DNA from 3 places in the Cupriavidus sp. F041 genome. Region 3 is predicted to be linked to each of the others. Evidence: riboswitches for the same ligand, from Rfam matches in the RefSeq annotation. Region 3 holds a riboswitch; each other region holds the start of a gene.
The links. A riboswitch is a leader RNA that binds a small molecule or an ion and turns the genes downstream of it on or off. The one in region 3 is predicted to bind glycine.
Positions count from the first base shown of each region.

Region 1: linked by a shared signal. The riboswitch ahead of ACZY0R_RS15985 (D-amino acid dehydrogenase) and the one ahead of gcvT (glycine cleavage system aminomethyltransferase GcvT) in region 3 are both predicted to bind glycine.
Region 2: linked by a shared signal. The riboswitch ahead of ACZY0R_RS10725 (D-amino acid dehydrogenase) and the one ahead of gcvT (glycine cleavage system aminomethyltransferase GcvT) in region 3 are both predicted to bind glycine.

Region 1 is NZ_JBVASY010000001.1:3,470,719-3,476,914, reverse strand. Features, by position in the region: partial or broken gene ACZY0R_RS15995 (alpha-hydroxy-acid oxidizing protein) at 432-674, opposite strand; gene ACZY0R_RS15990 (amino acid ABC transporter ATP-binding protein) at 674-1,273, opposite strand; glycine riboswitch at 1,708-1,834, shown strand; gene ACZY0R_RS15985 (D-amino acid dehydrogenase) at 1,883-3,205, shown strand; gene ACZY0R_RS15980 (LysR substrate-binding domain-containing protein) at 3,303-4,226, shown strand; gene ACZY0R_RS15975 (MFS transporter) at 4,492-5,799, shown strand; gene ACZY0R_RS15970 (M20 aminoacylase family protein) at 5,862-6,196, shown strand, end outside.
Region 2 is NZ_JBVASY010000001.1:2,341,566-2,347,761, reverse strand. Features, by position in the region: gene ACZY0R_RS10735 (branched-chain amino acid ABC transporter substrate-binding protein) at 1-946, shown strand, start outside; gene ACZY0R_RS10730 (MFS transporter) at 1,210-2,583, shown strand; glycine riboswitch at 2,655-2,755, shown strand; gene ACZY0R_RS10725 (D-amino acid dehydrogenase) at 2,905-4,158, shown strand; gene ACZY0R_RS10720 (serine hydrolase domain-containing protein) at 4,326-5,279, opposite strand; gene ACZY0R_RS10715 (hypothetical protein) at 5,284-5,577, opposite strand; gene ACZY0R_RS10710 (cobaltochelatase CobT-related protein) at 5,654-6,196, opposite strand, start outside.
Region 3 is NZ_JBVASY010000002.1:4,095,400-4,101,595, forward strand. Features, by position in the region: gene ACZY0R_RS36260 (peptidase associated/transthyretin-like domain-containing protein) at 1-312, shown strand, start outside; gene ACZY0R_RS36265 (UvrD-helicase domain-containing protein) at 560-2,653, opposite strand; gene ACZY0R_RS36270 (YMGG-like glycine zipper-containing protein) at 2,878-3,108, shown strand; glycine riboswitch at 3,177-3,264, shown strand; glycine riboswitch at 3,286-3,425, shown strand; gene gcvT (glycine cleavage system aminomethyltransferase GcvT) at 3,525-4,652, shown strand; gene gcvH (glycine cleavage system protein GcvH) at 4,763-5,143, shown strand; gene gcvP (aminomethyl-transferring glycine dehydrogenase) at 5,245-6,196, shown strand, end outside.

The sequences.
Region 1 (6,196 bases), on a different contig from region 3:
AGTTAAATACGCGAGCGGTTATTTGCAACGTCATCGGCGAGTTCATCGCCGCTAGTGGCCAGCAAGACTCTGGCATGTTTGCCAAAACAAAAAAGAACGCCCGTTCGCGAGATACCGCCAAGCGAAACGAGGCATAGAAAAATTTGAAGGTCAATATGCATCAAGCTCTCGCTTCTCCCGTGGTCACGAACGACGCGTCGCTAGCCGGCGCTCGCAGTGGGAGAAGGACTCGCTGGACTGTCTCGGCCGGCATCAAGGCCCTGCGCCACGAAGCGGCAAGCCTGCGCGCAACTGCTCAGGCAAGGATGACCCTTGCCGGCACTTGTGTTGGGCTCTGCGACCCTAGCGACTTGCTGCAGCGGGCCGCGATTCTCGACAGGGGCGCTGACGTTCTGGCGCTGACCGACTGGACCTGAGTCAGTTCGCTTTCTTTATCGTCGCCCGGGCAGTAAGCGATGGTGGTAAGGCGACTCCGTCGCGTCCAGTTGGGAAAGGGAATTGATGCCAAGCATTGCCATGTCCCGCGAGACTTCCGCCTTCAGCAACTCAATGGCGTGGGTGACGCCGGCCTCACCGGCAATGGCGGCTGCGTATGCGAATGGCCGGCCGACGAATACGAACTTGGCACCGAGGGCAATGGCCTTCAGAATATCCGTTCCGCGGCGGATGCCAGTTAGTGCGAACGGCGGTCGGAAAGGAACGCTTTCGCTCTGGGATGTTGCGGCGACGAGAAGAATGCTGACGGAGCCGCCTCTTCGAGAATGGCACCCCGGTCCATGAACCAGACGCGGTCTGCGACTTCTCGGGCGAAGTTCATCTCGTGGGTGACACAGACCATTGTCATGCCGTCCTTAGCCAAGCCTTTCATGACGTTCAGCACCTCTCCCGCCATCTCCGGGTCCGGCGCACTCGTAGGCTCATCAAACAGCATGACGGGTGGGTCCATCGCCAACGCGCGTGCGATGGCGACCCGCTGTTGCTGCCCACTGGAGAGCTGCTGAGGATACGCTTCAGCCTTGTGGCCAAGACCGACGCGTTCGAGCAGCGCGAGCGCCTTTTGCTTCGGCTCACTCTTGCTCTTCGACGCGACCTTTGTCGGTGCGAGACAGATGTTCTCGCTCACGGACAAATGCGGGAAGAGATTGAACTGCTGAAAAACAAAGCCAACGTGGCTGCGGAATTTATTGATGTTCAGTGATGGCGCGTGAATATCTTGCCCATCGAGTGTGATACTGCCCTTCTGGATTTCTTCCAGGCGATTCAGCTTTCGCAAAGCTCAAGCAATTCCTGGCCTTTTCTTGTCGCGCAATGAAGCCGAAAGGTCCACGTCGGGTTGGAGCGTGACCTGCGGATACGCTCCTTTTAGTTTCCTTACGAGGCTGGGGAACCATGTCAGTGCGATTAGCTCCGTGAGTCCGATATGACGCACTCGCGCAACTTGCCGGGCGGATGCCCGGATTTCCTCCAGCGGTACGGCGCGCGGCTACTTCAAACGTTTAAGAATCGGCGACTCCAGAAGGAGATGCTACAAAACGCTGCTACATCGGCGGGCGGGCCCGACGCCCGCTACCTATACTGCCCTTGCAGTCTCCCCGCCACGCGTGCTATGGTGCGGCTTCCAGGAGAACGAGGCGCCCCCCGTCATATCAGGTTGGGCGTTTCTACCGAAGGCGTACCCCTGAAACGCTCAGGTGCAGAAGACTGGAAACCGATAAAACTGGAGAGCGCCGGACCGGACCACCAAGCGTGGCGCGGCATGCGGCCGCCGAAGGGGCAAGCCGGCACCCGTGGTGGGTGCGGCGAATCTCTCAGGCAAAAGGACAGTGGGGGCAGACAGGCCAGATGGCCTGTCTGCCCCTTTTTGCTGTCCGGAGCCTGAAGAATGAAAGTCATCGTGATGGGAGCCGGCGTGATCGGCGTCGCTTCTGCGTGGTACCTGGCCAAGGCCGGGCATGAGGTGGTGGTGCTGGAGCGCAATGCGGGCGCCGCCCGGGAAACCAGTTTTGGCAACGGCGGCCAGATCTCGGTCAGCCATGCCGAGCCATGGGCCAACCCGGCCGCGCCGCTGAAGATGCTGCGCTGGCTGGGCCGGGAGGATGCGCCCCTGCTGTTCCGCCTGCGCGCCGACCCGGCGCAATGGTCATGGGGCCTGAAGTTCCTGCGCGAGTGCACGGCTAAGCGCTCCACCCACAATATGATCCAGTTGCTGAACCTGGGCACGTACAGCCGCGCCAGCCTGCAGGCCCTGCGCGAGGAAACCGGCATCGAGTATGACCACCTGACGCGCGGCATCCTGCATTTCTACACCAGCCAGAAGGAGTTCGACGCGGCCATCGAGCCGGCGCGCATCATGCGCGAACTGGGCTGCGAGCGCCGCGTGATCGGGCCCGACGAAGTCGTACGCCTGGAACCGGCGCTGGCCAATATCGCGCCGCGCCTGGCTGGCGCCACCTATACCAGCGAGGACGAATCCGGCGACGTGCACCGCTTCACCACCGAGCTGGCGGCCAAGTGCGAGGCGCTTGGCGTGCGCTTCCGCTACGGCGTACGGGTGCAGCGCCTGCATGCCGATGGCGGCAGGATGCGCGGCGTGGAGATCGCCGATGAAACCGGCGGCTACCAGATCGAAAGCGCCGATGCCTATGTGCTTGCGCTGGGCAGCTTCAGCCCGATGCTGGCGCGCCCGCTGGGGGTGAAGCTGGATATCTATCCCGCCAAGGGCTACTCGGTGACGCTGCCGGTGCTCGACCCCGCGCGCGCGCCCAGCGTGAGCCTGACCGACGACGAGTACAAGCTGGTGTTCTCGCGCTTTGGCGACCGCCTGCGCGTGGCGGGCACCGCCGAACTCAATGGCTATGCGATGGACCTGAACCCGGTGCGCTGCGATGCCATCGTCAAACGCACGCTGGACGTGTTCCCGGGCATGAGCCGTCCTGAACTCGCTCGCTTCTGGACTGGCCTGCGCCCCGCCACGCCGGGCAACGTGCCGTATATCGGTGCCAGCGGGATCGACGGCCTCTACCTCAACACCGGCCACGGCACGCTGGGCTGGACGCACGGCTGCGGCTCGGGCCGCGCCATTGCCGACATCATCAGCGGTTATGTGCCGGAAGTGGACTTTGCCTTCAGCGGCGAGCTGCCGGTGCACAAGGGCCCACGGGCGCTTTCCGTGGCGGCAAGTCCGGCCGGCGTAACGGCCCACTGAGCGCGAACTGCGGCGCTCGTTACTGCGCCCTGCGCCCGGCCACCTGCGCCGGGCGCTTTGCCGTTACCATGTGCGTCCACGACCCCGCAGGCTCCCCATGAAGCTTAACCAGTTGCGTGCCCTGGCCGCCATCGCTGACACCGGCAGCATCCAGGAAGCCTCGCGCATCCTTCACCTGACGCAGCCCGCGCTGAGCAAGGCCATCAAGGAACTGGAGAGCAGCGTCGGCGCCACCTTGTTCGTGCGTTCGAGCAGGGGCGTGCGCCTCACCCCCCATGGCCAGCGGATGGTCACGCATGCCCGGCTGATCAGCGAGAACGTGCGGCGCGCGCGCGAGGACCTGGAAGACATGATGGGCAGCGTGGTCAGCGAGATCACGGTTGGCGTGACGCCGGTCACGGCGGTGATGCGGCCGATGGCGGCCTGCCTGAGCACCTTCCGGCGCGAGTTTCCCAACGCCCGCCTGCGCGTGCAGGAGATGCGACCGACGCAGTTGCTGGAGCACCTGCGCGAGGGCACCATGGACTTTGCGGTGACATCCCAATTGCTGCCGGCAGACCGCGGACTGGATTGCACCCAGGCCTGCCGCCTGCCGACCATCATTGCCGCGCGGCGCGGGCATCCGCTGCGCGCGGCCCGCTCGGTGCGCTTGCTGCAGCAGGCCGACTGGCTGGTGCTGGACCCGCTCTCCGACACCAGTTCGCCCTTTCATCAATTGTTCGCGGGCAATGGCCTGGCGCCCCCCGCGCGGGTGATCGAGTGCACCTCCATGGGACTGGCACTGGAACTGTGCTGGAAGGCGGATACCCTGATCCTGCTTTCCAGCGAATCGCGCGGCAGCAAGTTCGTCACGGACAATATGGACTTCATCGAGGTGGAAGAGCCGGTGCCCGAGCGCACCATCTCCCTGGTCACGCGCGACCGGCACGTGCTGACCTGGGCCGCGGCTCGCCTGCACGATGCCATGCTGGAAGCGCTTTCCGGTGACTCCCCGGCGCTGGGCGGCGCGGCCGCCCCCTGAACTGGCCTGCGCCTGCGCCGTTGCATGGACGCGCGTAAGCTGCCCCCCCGCCGGCTTGCGCGGCACCCCTCCCCCCTTTGAGCATCGCCCGCCATTCCCGATGGCTGGCGCCCATGCCCGCCTATTCCCGCCTATTCCAGATTCTCATACCCATGAAAAAAAGCGAAGTGCTTATCCGGCGCCTCGCTCTTACCATGCCAGCACACCACTAGAGACGGCGCCGCGCCGCAACCGTCCCGAGCCAATCCCACCCGAGGAGGAAAGCATGACACACGCGCCTACCGCGCTATCCAGCCCCGCCGGCACGGCATCCGCCGCCGCCCCCACCGCGGCCCGCCCGCATTCGCACTGCGCCATCGTCGCCGCCGCGATCGGCAACGGGCTGGAGATCTACGACTTCACCGTCTACAGCTTCTTCGCCGCCACCATCGGGAAGTTGTTCTTTCCGTCGAGCAGCCCGCTGGCTTCGCTGTTGCTGTCCTTTGCCACGTTTGGCGCCGGCTTCGTGATGCGTCCGCTCGGCGCGGTGCTGATCGGTAGCCTGGCCGACCGGCGCGGGCGCAAGACCGCGCTCACGCTCACCATTGCGCTGATGACCGCGGGCACGGCGCTGATCGCGTTCACGCCGACCCACGCCAGCATCGGCGTGACAGCGACCGTGCTGGTCGTGCTCGGCCGCTTGCTGCAAGGCTTGTCGGCGGGCGGCGAGGTCGGCGCGGCATCCGCGTTGCTGCTGGAGTCGGCAAGCAAGCGCAACCGCTGCTTCCTGGTTAGCTGGCAGGCCGCCACCCAAGGCGGCGCCGCGCTGCTGGGCGCGCTGACAGGTGCTGCGGTATCGGCCCTGCTCAGCCCGGAAGCCATGCATGACTGGGGCTGGCGCCTGCCGTTCCTGCTAGGTCTGCTGATCGCGCCCGTGGGCATGTATATCCGCCGCAATCTGCAGGAAACGCATGAGGGCGGGCAACACGGCGGCATCGGCGCGGTGTTCCGCGAGCATGGCCGCACGCTGCTGCTGGGCATGCTGCTGATGACCGGCTCTACTTCGTCGATGTACATCATGGTGTTCTACATGCCCACCTACCTGGTGAACACGCTGCACATGCCGCCCGTCACCGCGTTCCTGGCGGCCTGCATGGCCGGCCTCGCCATGCTGGTGGTAGCGCCCTTGTCCGGCCTGCTGGCCGACCGGCTGCCGCGCCGCAAGCCCCTGCTGTTTGCCGGCGGGCTGGCATCGCTGGCGCTGGTGTACCCCAACTTCATGCTGCTCTCGTCGGGGCCGGGCCTGCCGCTCACCATGGCGCTGATCGGCGGCGCCGTGGCGCTGATGTCGGTCAGCAGCGGCGCCGGCGCCGCGCTGATGATGGAGGCGCTGCCGCGCCACCATCGCGCCACCGGCATGTCGGTGATGTACAGCCTTGGCGTGACCGTGTTCGGCGGCTTCGCCCCGCTGATCGTCACCTGGCTGATCGCCGCCACCGGCAGCAACATGGCGCCGGCCTGGTACCTGTTTGCCTCTGCCTGCATCAGCCTGAGCGCGCTGGCCATGTTCCCCAGCCACCCGGGCCGCGACTGACGCGCGCCAGGATCGTCTTCCCCTCTTTCCCTATTCCACAGCACATCCAGGATCGTACTGTCATGACCCAGACCCCAGGCAATGTCCCGTCCGCCCTGAACGAATCCGCGGCGCGCTTCGCCGAACTGCGGCACCGCATCCACGCGCATCCCGAGCTTGGCGCCGACGTGCCGCGCACCGCCGGGATGGCCGCCACCCTGCTGCGCGAGTGGGGCTACGACGTGCACACCGTCGGCGGCCATGGGCTGGTGGCGCAATTGAAGGTGGGCAACGGCACGCGCAGCATCGGCATCCGTGCCGACATGGACGCGCTGCCGCTGCAGGAGCGCACCGGCCTGCCCTATGCCAGCCAGGTGGCCGGCCGCATGCACGCCTGCGGCCACGACGGCCATACCGC
Region 2 (6,196 bases), on a different contig from region 3:
CGTCAACGGCAAAGCCGTGCGCTTTAGCCTGGTCTCCGAGGACGACGCGGCAGATCCGCGCACCGGCATGTCGGTTGCCCAGCGCCTGGTGGACGGGGAAGTGAAGGTGGTGTTCGGGCCGTTCAATTCGGGCGTCGCCATCCCGATCTCCCGCTTGCTGGACCAGGCCGGGATAGTGATGGCGACGGTGGCTTCGAACCCCGCAATCACCCAGTCCGGGTACACCTATATCTTCCGGATCTCGGCCAATGACAGCCAGCTTGGCAAGCGCATGGGCGAGTTTGCTTCAGCCAAACTGCGCGCCAGGCGTTTCGCGGTCATCGACGACCGGACAGCCTATGGCCAGGGCGTGGCGGACGAGTTCGTCAAGGCGGCCAGGGCGGAAGGCATCGAGATCGTTGCGCGCGAATTCACCTCGGACAAGGCCGTGGACTTCGTCCCGATCCTGACCCGGATACGCGGCATGAAGGTGGACGGCATCTTCTATGGTGGCTACTACTCGCAGGCCGGACCGCTGCGCAGCCAGATGAAACGGCTCGCCATGACCAACGCCTATCTGCTCGGTGGCGATGCGATGTGCAATATCGAACTGGCCAGGCTGGGGGGCGATGCCGTGGACGAGCATGTGTACTGCCCGCAGGGTGGCCCCGTGCTCGAGAACACCGGCCCGGGGCGTCAATTCAAGACCGACTACAGGAAGCGCTACAACACAGATCCGCTCACCTACAGCGCCTCCCTCTATGACGGCCTCAGGCTGGTAGCCCAGGCGATGAAGGCAGCCAACTCGGTCGAGCCGGCGCAATACCGTGCCGCGCTGGCGGGCATCGATATGCAGGGAGTGGCCGGCCGATATCGCTTCGACCCCAGCCGTGACCTGCGGGATTCGCCGATCACCATCTACACCTACCGCAACGGCGCCCAGGTGCCACTGCCGCAGGACAGGTAGCGCCAGTTGGCTAGCCTGCCTCGTTGGCAGGCACGACATAGCCGCCTCGGGATTCTTTTTTTGTCGAAGGATCGGCGATCCGCCGTACCGCTGCGCCTTCTTGCCCTGCATAAGGAGTTCAACACCCCTGTATTACTCACAGAGCAGACCCACAAAACACACCACAAGACACATCACAAGACTGGTTTCCCCGTTGCACGCGGCAAAGGCCCATGCCCGGACAGACGTAGCGCGACCAGGACAAAAAAATTCGGAGACAGCGTATGAGCAACACAAAATCCTTGCGCGGCATGGAGCCGTTACCAAGCGGCAGGCACCGCCCGGGACACCCAGCGAGCCAGGCCCGCAGCGGCCCTGTGGATGCCGACACCAGGCAGGTACTGCGCCGCGCTACCGCGGCGGGCTTTATCGGCACCTTCATCGAATGGTTCGACTACGCCGCCTACGGCTTTCTTGCAACGGTCATCGCGGTAGTGTTCTTTCCCAAGAGCGACCCGACCACCAGCCTGATGGCTACCTATGCCGTATTCGCGCTGTCCTTCGTCGTGCGTCCGATCGGAGGGGTGATCTGGGGGCATTTCGGCGACAAGTTCGGCCGGCGCAATACGCTGTCGCTGTCGATCATGATCATGTCCTGCTCTACCTTCCTGATCGCCTTCCTGCCGACTTATGGGCAGGTGGGCCTGTGGGCGCCGGTACTGCTGCTTGTCATCCGGCTCGTCCAGGGTTTCTCGGCTTCTGGCGAATACGCCGGCGCCTCGGCGTTTCTTGCCGAATATGCCCCAAACCGCAAGCGCGGGCTCTACACCAGTGTCATTCCCGCCGCTGAAGCCGCCGGCCTGCTCTTCGCATCGCTGTTCGTCGCCGGGCTGCATACGGTGCTGACCTCCGGGCAGTTGCTCGAATGGGGCTGGCGCGTGCCGTTCCTGCTGGCCGCCCCCTTTGGGCTGGTTGGCCGTTACATCCGTCTTCAACTAGAGGACACGCCGAAGTTCGTCGCGATGGAGCAAGCCAATCACGCACCGCAGGCGCCGCTGCGCGAGCTGCTCACCTCGCATCGCCGCACCATGCTGGTCGGCTTCGGCGTGACCTGCCTTAACGCCGTCGGCTTTTACCTGTTGCTCAGCTATATGCCTGTGTACCTGTCAAAGGAACTCGGCATGAGCGACTCGGTTTCCTTCCTGGTGTCTACCGTATCGCTGGCCAGCTATGTGCTGATGATTTTCGTGATGGGCTTGCTTTCCGACCGGTTCGGGCGGAAGACGATGCTGGTTTCCGCCTGTATCCTGTTTGCGCTCTTCACGGTGCCGCTGTTCCATTCATTGTCGAGCGCCGGCATTGTCGGCATCTTGCTGATCCAGGTGGCGCTGGGCGCCTTTCTCACCATCAACGACGGCACGCTGCCGTGCTTCCTGTCGGAGAGTTTCCCGACCCGTGTGCGATATAGCGGATTTGCACTCTGTTTTAACAGCGCGAACGCCCTGTTCGGCGGCACCGCCCCCCTGGTTGCGACCTGGCTGATCAGCGCCACGGGCAATAAGCTCGCGCCAGCCTGGTACCTGGTCGGGGCCGCGGTGGTGTCGCTGATTGCCATCCTGGCCAGCCGCACGCCCTCGGGCGGTGCGTTACCGGACTGAGCAAGCAAGCCAAGGGATCGCAGCTTGAAGCATAAGCGGAGATCCCGGGCAGCGCGGACGCAAGCCGGCTGCAAGACGACGCAGGAGAGACCGGCGGTGGCTGCGTGCCATCACCGGCGCCGACGGAGCAACCACCCCGGAAACTCTCAGGCAAAAGGACTGTGGCGTCGATTTAAAAATCTGGAGAGTGGCGTTCCAAGGAATGCCCACCGAAGGGGACGGCACCGGTCACCGGCCGATGCCAAAGCTCTCAGGTACCGGGACAGATGGGGTAGGAAGCCGAGGATTCGGCCATCGCTTTGCCTGACAGAGGACCCTGCCATGTCTCAGATCATTGTCATCGGCGCCGGCATTACCGGCGTCACCACCGCCTACACACTGTCGAAACTCGGTTACGAGGTGACCGTCGCCGACCGCCATCTCTATCCCGCCATGGAGACGTCGTTCGCCAACGGCGGCCAGCTCTCCGCCTGCAACGCGGAAGTCTGGAACAGCGCGGGAACGATTCTCAAAGGCCTGAAGTGGATGCTGAAACGCAACGCGCCGCTGCTGGTGAACCCGAAGCCGTCGTGGCACAAATACTCGTGGATGGGCGAGTTTGCATCGAACATCGCGCATTATCGGGAGAACACCATCGAAACGGCGAAGCTGGCCATTGCCGCCCGCCAGCATCTCTTTGCCATGGCCGAGCAGGAGAATATCCAGTTCGACCTGGAGCGCCGCGGCATCCTGCACTTCTATCACGACAAGGCCGCTTTCGAGGCCGCGGGCAGGACGAACGCGCTACTCGTGGCAGGCGGACTGGAACGCTTTGCAGTGTCACCGCAGGAGATCAGGGCAATCGAGCCAACGTTGCAAGGCGATTACTTCGGCGGATTCTTCACGCCATCCGATTCGACCGGAGATATCCATAAGTTCACGCGCGGCCTGGCGCTCGCTTGCGAGCGGCGCGGCGTGCGCTTCCTGCAAGGCACGGACGTGCGAACTATCGACTTATCCGCCAGCGGCGTGCGTATCGGCCTGCAGGCGGTGGACGGCGCGGCGTCGCCATCGGCAAACGCGAGCGCAGCGTTCGATATCGCCGGCGATGCGCTGGTGGTTTGTGCCGGCGTGGGCAGCCGGCATATTGCCGGCATGCTGGGTGACAGGATCAATGTCTATCCGGTCAAGGGCTACTCCATCACGGTGCATCTGGACGATGCCGACAGCGTGGCGAACGCACCGTGGGTCAGCCTGCTCGACGAAAGCGCAAAGATCGTGACGAGCCGGCTCGGCAAGGACAGGTTCCGCGTGGCAGGCACCGCGGAATTCAATGGCCAAAATCGCGACATCCGAGCCGATCGCATCGAGCCTCTCGTGTCATGGACGCGGCGCAATTTCCGCATCGATACCTCCCGCGTAGTGCCGTGGGCGGGACTTCGCCCGATGATGCCGGACATGATGCCGCGCGTGGCAAAGGGGCGGGCGCCACGGGTGTTCTACAACACGGGCCACGGCCATCTTGGATGGACGTTGTCTGCTGCAACGGCGGCGGCGATCGGCACGACCATCTTCGAGAGCTATCCCGTTGGGTAGGAGGCCGGTACTGCAAGACAAGTGACGCGCGCGTTCGTAGGCCCTCTGAATATCGCGCAGACCTGGCGCGCGGGATCGGGAACGCCCTGAGTAGGGTCGCGCCAAGGCAGGTATCCCGCCCTGGCGCCGCCGCCTGTTCCCCGGATCCGTGAGTGAGCTACATGCTCCTACCAGTCGCCATAGGTCGATACGATGCCACGCGGCAGCGCGTCGCGTTCCGCACCAAGGTGGGCGCCGCTCGCGTCGCCCGAGGCATCCTTGCCGACGGCGGTATGCACCACCACCAGGTTCAATGCGGGATCTACGAAGATGGCCTGCCCGTAGACACCCAAGAGGGCAAACCGGCGGTGACTGCCGGGCAGGATCCAGGTTTGCAGGCCATAACCGTAGTAGGTGCTGCCGTGGTACCGCATGTTCCCTGGCCGAAATGCTTCGGGTTGCCGTGCCGCATCCGTCATCGCGAGCAGGTGGTCGCGTGATACCACGGCGGTGCCCCTCACCAGGCCATCCGTCGCCATCATCAGGCCCAGGCGAGCGTAGTCGTGCAGCGTGGCATTGAAGGCGCCTTGCGCGAATTCCTCCTGGTCGACCGGGTTCACCAGCCAGGTCGCCAGCGCTTGGGCCCCTATCGGCTTCCATAGCTTCTCATCGACGTAGTCGCAGAGCGTGCGGTTCGTGGCACCGCGCACCACCAGCCCCAGGATTTGGGTCTGGGCCCCGGCATAGTTGAAGCGCTGCCCTTCGGGTTCGCTGCGTGCCGTGATCAGTCGAGCGGCCTGGGCAACACCGACCCGGCGCACGGCTTCGTTGAACCTGGCCCGATCGTCCTGCCCCGAGTAGTCCTCGATATACCGGGCGCCTGAGGACATGCGCATCAGATTCACGATCCGGGTCTGTCCGTACAGCGTGTCCTTGAGTTGGGGTACGTAGGTCTCGGCGGTGTCATCAAGGGAGCGGATGAAGCCTTCTTCCTGCGCCTTGACGATGGCCAGCGCGGTAATCGTCTTGGCCATCGAGTTGGAGAGCATCCGCATGTCAGCGCTGCGCATGTAGTTGTAGCGTTCCGCGACAATCTCGCCGTCCTTCACGACCAGAAGTCCGGTTGCACGCTGTCGCTGCATTTAGTCATCCAGGGGTCAGCTGGCGGCCATGAAAGCGGTAATTGAACGGCGTCTCGATGGCAGCCTTCTTCAGCACCAGCGGATCGTCTGCCGGGGCGAGCGCACAGGACGGATTGAAGCTGTCCATAGCGCTGAACGAACCGACGAGATAGGGTTCCGTGTAGGCTTGCTTCAGGCTGCGAGCCGCTGGATAACCCTCGGCTCTGCCCAGGGATTCTTCATCGGGGGCGGCAGCGTTTGCGCTGGCGGCGAGCAAGGCAATCAGAGGAAAGAAGAGCCGGCGAGCGAGTGTCATCATTGCAAGATGTCATTGCGATGGCTGCATATTCTCATATGCGATGAATACAATGGTCCGGCGGCGGTGAGAGGGCTGCTCACCGCCTCCCCCCGATCCACCGCACAATCTCCGCGAACACCGGCATATCCGGCGGCGCCGACAAGTCCAGCGCCAGGCAGCGCCGGTAGTAAGGACTCAGGTCCAGCCCCACCCCGAGCCCCAGTACTTCCACATCCCGCAGCGTCTCATGCCGCGCCACCACTTCCTTCAGGTGGTTGTCCAGGTAATAGGCATCGTTGGCCTGCCCCGTGGCCGTGTCCATCGGGCTGCCGTCGGATATCACGATCAGTATCCGCCGGGACTCCGCCCGGGCGAGCAGCCGCGCGCAGGCCCAGTCGACGGCCTCGCCGTCCACGCCTTCGCGGAACAGATCCGCCTTGAGCAGCGCGGCGATATCGGTGCGTGCGCGCCGCCAGTTTGTGGCGGCATCCTTGAACACCATATGGCAGGTTTCGTTCAGCCGGCCGGGATGCGCGGGCCGGCCTCGGGCCAGCCAGTCGAGCCGGGCGCGGCCGCCGTTCCACGCCCCGGTGGTGAAGCCCAGCACCTCGCTGGCCACGCCGGCCTGGTCGAGCGCGCG
Region 3 (6,196 bases):
ACCGGAGCCGATGGCAGTGCGCAGTTCCTGACGATCTACCCCGGCTGGTACGCGCCGCGCGCGGTGCATATCCATCTGAAGATCCATGTGGGCAAGGAGGAGGTGCTGACCTCCCAGATGTTCTTTGACGAGGAGGTGAACCGCGAAGTGCTCCTCGGCCACCCCGCTTATCGCGCTCGCGGCGCCTCGCCGTACCGGAACAGCCAGGACCCGATTGCCGGCGCGCATCCCGGCCTGGTGCGGGTGCGCCGCTTGCAGGATGCGGCCGGCACGCTGGAGGGTGAGTTCACGATAGGTATCGCGCGAACCTGAGGCAGCCCCGGTCCTGCCCATCAAAAAAACGCCCCCGGACACTCAAGTACGGAGGCGCGTAACAGGGAAGAAGTCGGGCATCACGGCCCGGCCACCCCGCTCCGAAGGGACGAAGCAGTGCGGCGCCCGGACCAGAACGACAGCCCAGGCACGATCAATGGTAATGAGGCATCAGGCCGGGGTCTTGTCCCGCTTGTAGGGCAATGTATCGGCTGTGTAGGTTCGGGCTTTGTACGTCCGGCGCCGGCTACGCTGCGGTCTTGCCGGGCGTGCCCAGCAACGCCTTGAGTCCGGCCAGGCGGTCTTTCGGACTCATGGCCGGGGTCTCGTCCTTGATCTCGGGCGCTTCCTCTAGCTTCATCTCGCCGATAAACCGCGAGGGCTGGCATGAGTAGGTGTCGCGCGCGCGCTTGCGCTTCTTGCACCAGCTGATATGCAGGCTGCGCTGGGCGCGGGTGATGCCCACATACATCAGCCGGCGCTCCTCTTCGATCTTCTCGTCGGTCATGTCCTCGTCTTCGCGGCAGTGCGGCAGGATGCCCTCTTCCACGCCGACCAGGAACACGTGCGGATACTCCAGCCCCTTGGAGGCGTGCAGCGTGGACAGGCGCACGGCGTCGGGATCTTCCTCGCGGCCTTCAAGCATGCTCATCAGCGCCACCGTCTGCGTCAGCTCCAGCAGGTTCTTGCCTTCATCGCCAAAGCCGTCGGCGGTGTCGAAGCCGGTGGCTTCGCCCTCACCCGTGGCCTCGGGCTTGGTGCCTTTGCGCTTGAGCCAGTCGAGGAATTCCAGCGTGTTGGTCCAGCGCGATTGCGCCTGGCGTTCGTCGAACGTGTCGTAGAGGTAGGCTTCGTAGTGGATGCCTTCCATCAGGTCGTCCAGCACTTCGGTAGCGGGGTCGCTGGCCGCGCGCCCGGCCAGCCGCACCATCGCCTCGCAGAACACGCGCAGCGGCTCCAGCTGGCGCGGCTGCAGCTTGCCCTCGATGCCGCCCATCATGGCCGCCTCGAACAGCGAGACCTTGGCCTGGCCGGCGAAGGTGCCCAGTACTTCCAGCGTGGTGTTGCCCACGCCACGTTTGGGCGTGGTGATCGCGCGGATGAAGGCGGGATCGTCATCCGGGTTGGCGATCAGGCGCAGGTAGGCGCAGATATCCTTGATCTCGGCCTTGTCGAAAAAGCTCTGCCCGCCCGACAGCACATAGGGAATGCGCTCGCGGCGCAGGATCTGCTCGAACAGGCGTGCCTGGTGGTTGCCGCGGTACAGGATGGCGTAGTCGCGGAACTGCGCGCGCCGCTCGAACTTGTGCGCCGACAGGCGGAACACCACGGATTCCGCCTCGTGCTCCTCATCGTTCATCGGGTTGATGGCGATGGGGTCGCCCATGCCGTGCTCGCTCCACAGCTTCTTGTCGAACAGCTTGGGATTGTTGGAGATGACCGAGTTGGCCGCTTCCAGGATGCGCACGGTGGAGCGGTAATTCTGCTCCAGCTTGACCACCTTCAGGTCGGGGAAATCGGTCTGCAGCAGCTTCAGGTTGTCCAGCGTGGCGCCGCGCCAGCCATAGATGGCCTGGTCGTCGTCGCCCACCGCGGTGAAGGCCGGCGCGCGCAGGTGCGAGCCGCCGGCGAGCTGCTTGAGCAACTGGTACTGGCAGGCGTTGGTGTCCTGGTACTCGTCCACCAGGAAGTAGCGCAGCCGGTTCTGCCAGCGCATGCGCACCTCTTCGTTGCGCGCGAACAGCTCGGCCGGCAGGCGGATCAGGTCGTCGAAATCCACCGCCTGGTAGGCGTGCAGCGTGGCCACGTAGTTGCGGTAGATCAGCGCCGCCTGATGATCGTCGGGATTCTCGGCCTGGGCGATGGCGGTCTCGGGATCGACCATGCCGTTCTTCCACAGCGAGATGGTGCTCTGCACGTTGCGGATCAGCTTCTTGTCGGTGCTGGCGAGCTGCTCCTGCACCATGCCGAAGCAATCGTCCGAATCCATGATGGAGAAGCGCGGCTTCAGGCCTACGTGTTCGGCCTCGGCGCGCAGGATCTGCACGCCCAGCGAGTGGAAGGTGCTGACGGTGATCTGCTTGATCGGAATCCGCTTGCCCTCGCGCGTGGTCTTGCCTTCCATCAGCTTGGCAATACGCTCCTGCATCTCCTTGGCGGCCTTGTTGGTAAAGGTCACCGCGGCGATGTGCTTGGGCTGGAAGCCCTTGTCCTCGATCAGGTGGGCGATCTTCTGCGTGATCACCCGGGTCTTGCCCGAACCGGCGCCGGCCAGGACGAGGCAGGGGCCGTCGAGATAGCGGACGGCTTCGGATTGGGCAGGATTGAGTCCGTGGGTCATGCGAGGCGGGGGTGACGGATGCGCAACGCGGCATGCGCGATTGCTGGGCGGAGGCTGGATGTTAACACGCGGCATTGGCCCCGCCCCAAGTAGGAAGTGGCCATCACGGAGCCGGTAACACTTCGTAAGCCCGGGAGCCGCGAACCTCCTGGCCCGTCTAATTTTTATGTCCGGCACGAGTATGCCCCGTGCGGGATGCACTTCACGATACGTTGGAGGGAATCATGAACACCCTGCATTCCTTAAGCAAGGCGGTCCTGATCGGTATCGCGGTAGCCAGCATGGCGGGTTGCGCCGATATGACGCCAAAGCAGCGCAATACGGCGATCGGTGCTGGCGTCGGTGCAGTAGGCGGTGCCGTGCTGACTGGCGGTGACGCACTAGGCACCCTGGGCGGCGCCGCCGTAGGCGGTGTGATCGGTAACGTCACGACCGACAATCATCACAGGCGGTAGTGCGCCGCAGCAGGATGGCGGCCCCAGCCGGATGCGTTGACAAAGCCAGGACGCTCCCGTAAATTGCGCGCATCCGACCGGGAGAGCGCGCGAAGCTTGCGCCGCCGAAGGGGTATCACCCGAAAACTCTCAGGCACCATGGACTGGTCGGATCGGCTTGCAACATGCACACGATGCAAGCCGTACTCTGGAGAGCGGCACCCGCCATTTGCTTGATGAATGGTGAGCGTGCCCACCGAAGGGGCGCGCAAGGCCTGGGTCCTGGTTTAACGGGGCCGCCTTGTAATCTCTCAGGTATCGAGGACAGAGGGGTCATCCGCCGCAGCGGATCTGGCAGCGCTATTGCGCGCCGAATCCTGCGGCGGATGGCCCTTTTTTCGTTTTCGAACCGAGATTAGCCTTCCCCCGAGGATTCCATGACGCTCCAGGCCACGCCCCTCAACGCTATCCACCGCGCCCTCGGCGCCCGCATGGTCGACTTCGGCGGCTGGGACATGCCGGTCAACTACGGCTCCCAGATCGAGGAACACCACGCCGTGCGCACGGACGCCGGCATGTTCGACGTCTCCCACATGTGCGTGGTCGATCTCAATGGCGAGCATGTGCGTGCCTTCCTGCGCGGCCTGCTAGCCAACAATGTGGACAAGTTGCAAACGCCGGGCAAGGCGCTGTACTCCTGCATGCTCGACGAAAAGGGCGGCGTCATCGACGACCTGATTGTCTACTTCTTCGCCGAGGACCACTTCCGCCTGGTTGTGAACGCCGGCACCGCCAACAACGATATCGAATGGATCGCCGCACGCAACGCCGCCACCAATAGCGGCGTGAGCATCACGCCGCGCCGCCACGACAACGCGCCCGACGGCGTGGCCCCGCTGGCCATCGTCGCCGTGCAGGGCCCGAACGCCCGCGCCAAGGTGTGGAGCGCCTTTCCCTCGACGCAGCCCAGCGAATCCCTGAAGCCGTTCAACGCCGTGGTGGTGCAGGATCCGGCGCTCGGCGAAGTCATGGTGGCGCGCACCGGCTATACCGGCGAAGACGGTTTCGAACTGGTGGTGCCGGCCGAGAACGTGGCCGGCCTGTGGGAAAAGCTGATCGCCGCCGGCGTGCGCCCGGCCGGCCTGGGCGCGCGCGACACGCTTCGCCTGGAAGCGGGCATGAACCTGTACGGCCAGGACATGGATATCCACACCTCGCCGCTCAACGCGGGCCTGGCCTGGACCGTGGACCTGCAAAGCGAACGCGATTTCACCGGCAAGGCGGCGCTGGTCGCCGGCGGCCAGACCCAGCAGTTCGTCGGGCTGATCCTGCGCGAAAAAGGCGGCGTGCTGCGCGCCCACCAGAAGGTGATCACCCCCGCCGGCGACGGCGAGATCACCAGCGGCACCTTCAGCCCCTCGCTGTCCCAATCCATCGCTTTTGCCCGCCTGCCGCGCGACGTTGCCATCGGCGCCGAGGTTCAGGTCGAGATCCGCGACCGCAAACTCGCCGCGACTGTGGTTAAACTGCCGTTTGTGCGCAATGGCAAGGCACTCGTGAGTTGAACGCTCGCACCCGGTCACAGCGCGCCCGCCGGCGGTTACCCATCGATCATCGTGTATCGGAAGCTCCGCCCGGCTGGCGCTGAATAACAAATTGAATCTGGAGCAATCCCATGAATTTCCCCGCCGACCTGAAATACACCGAGTCCCATGAATGGGTGCGCGTCGAAGCCGACGGCACGCTGACCATCGGCATCACCGACCACGCGCAGGACGCGCTGGGCGACATCGTCTTCCTGGAACTGCCGGAAGTGGGCAAGTCGGTCGGTGCCGGCGACGCGCTGGCCGTGGTGGAATCGGTCAAGGCCGCGTCCGACATCTACGCCCCGGTGGCCGGCGAAGTGATCGCCGTCAACGATGCCGCCGCCGCCTCGCCCGAGAGCGTCAATGCCGACGCCTTCGACGCCTGGCTGTTCAAGCTCAAGCCGGCCAACAGCGATGACGTGAACGGCCTGATGTCGGCCGACGCCTACAAGGCCAACGTCGGCGCCTGATGCCAGATCGTCATTCCCGCGCCACGGGAATGACGGACAAAGACTGTCCGCGACGCGGCCGGGCCGACCACCCGCCGCACCGCTCCCACGAGATCCTTGCCATGAACGCCCCCCTGCCCATGACTGCCGCCCAAGTTGCCCGGCCCACGCTGGCCGAACTGGAGGCGCGCGACGCCTTCGCCTCCCGCCATATCGGCCCCGATGCCGCCGAGCAACAGCACATGCTCAAGGTGCTCGGCTATGACAGCCGCGCCGCGCTGATCGACGCCGTCATCCCCGCCGCCATCCGCCGCCGCGACGGCATGCCGCTGGGCGAGTTCACCGAGCCGCTGACCGAGGAAGCGGCGCTGGCCAGGCTGCGCGGGCTGGCGAACAAGAACAAGGTACTCAAGAGCTTTATCGGCCAGGGTTACTACAACACCCTGACGCCGGGCGTGATCCTGCGCAATATCTTCGAGAACCCGGCCTGGTACACCGCCTACACGCCCTACCAGCCCGAGATCTCGCAAGGCCGCCTGGAAGCCATGCTGAACTTCCAGCAGATGGTGACCGACCTGACCGGCCTGGATATCGCCAATGCGTCCATGCTGGACGAAGGCACCGCGGCCGCCGAGGCCATGACGCTGCTGCAGCGCGTCAACAAGCACGCTTCCAATACCTTCTACGTGGCCGACGACGTGCTGCCGCAAACGCTGGAAGTGGTACGCACCCGCGCCCTGCCGCTGGGCATCGAGGTCAAGGTAGGCCCCGCTTCGGAAGCCGCCGGCGCCCATGCCTTCGGCGTGCTGTTGCAGTATCCCGGCGTCAATGGCGATGTCGCCGACTACCGCGCCATCGCCGATGCCGTGCACGCCGCCGGCGGCCTGGTGGTGGCTGCCGCCGACCTGCTGGCGCTGACCCTGATCGCCGCGCCCGGCGAATGGGGCGCCGACGTGGCGGTGGGCAACTCGCAGCGCTTTGGCGTGCCGCTGGGTTTTGGCGGCCCGCACGCCGGCTATATGGCGGTCAAGGATGCCTTCAAGCGCTCCATGCCCGGCCGCCTGGTGGGCGTGA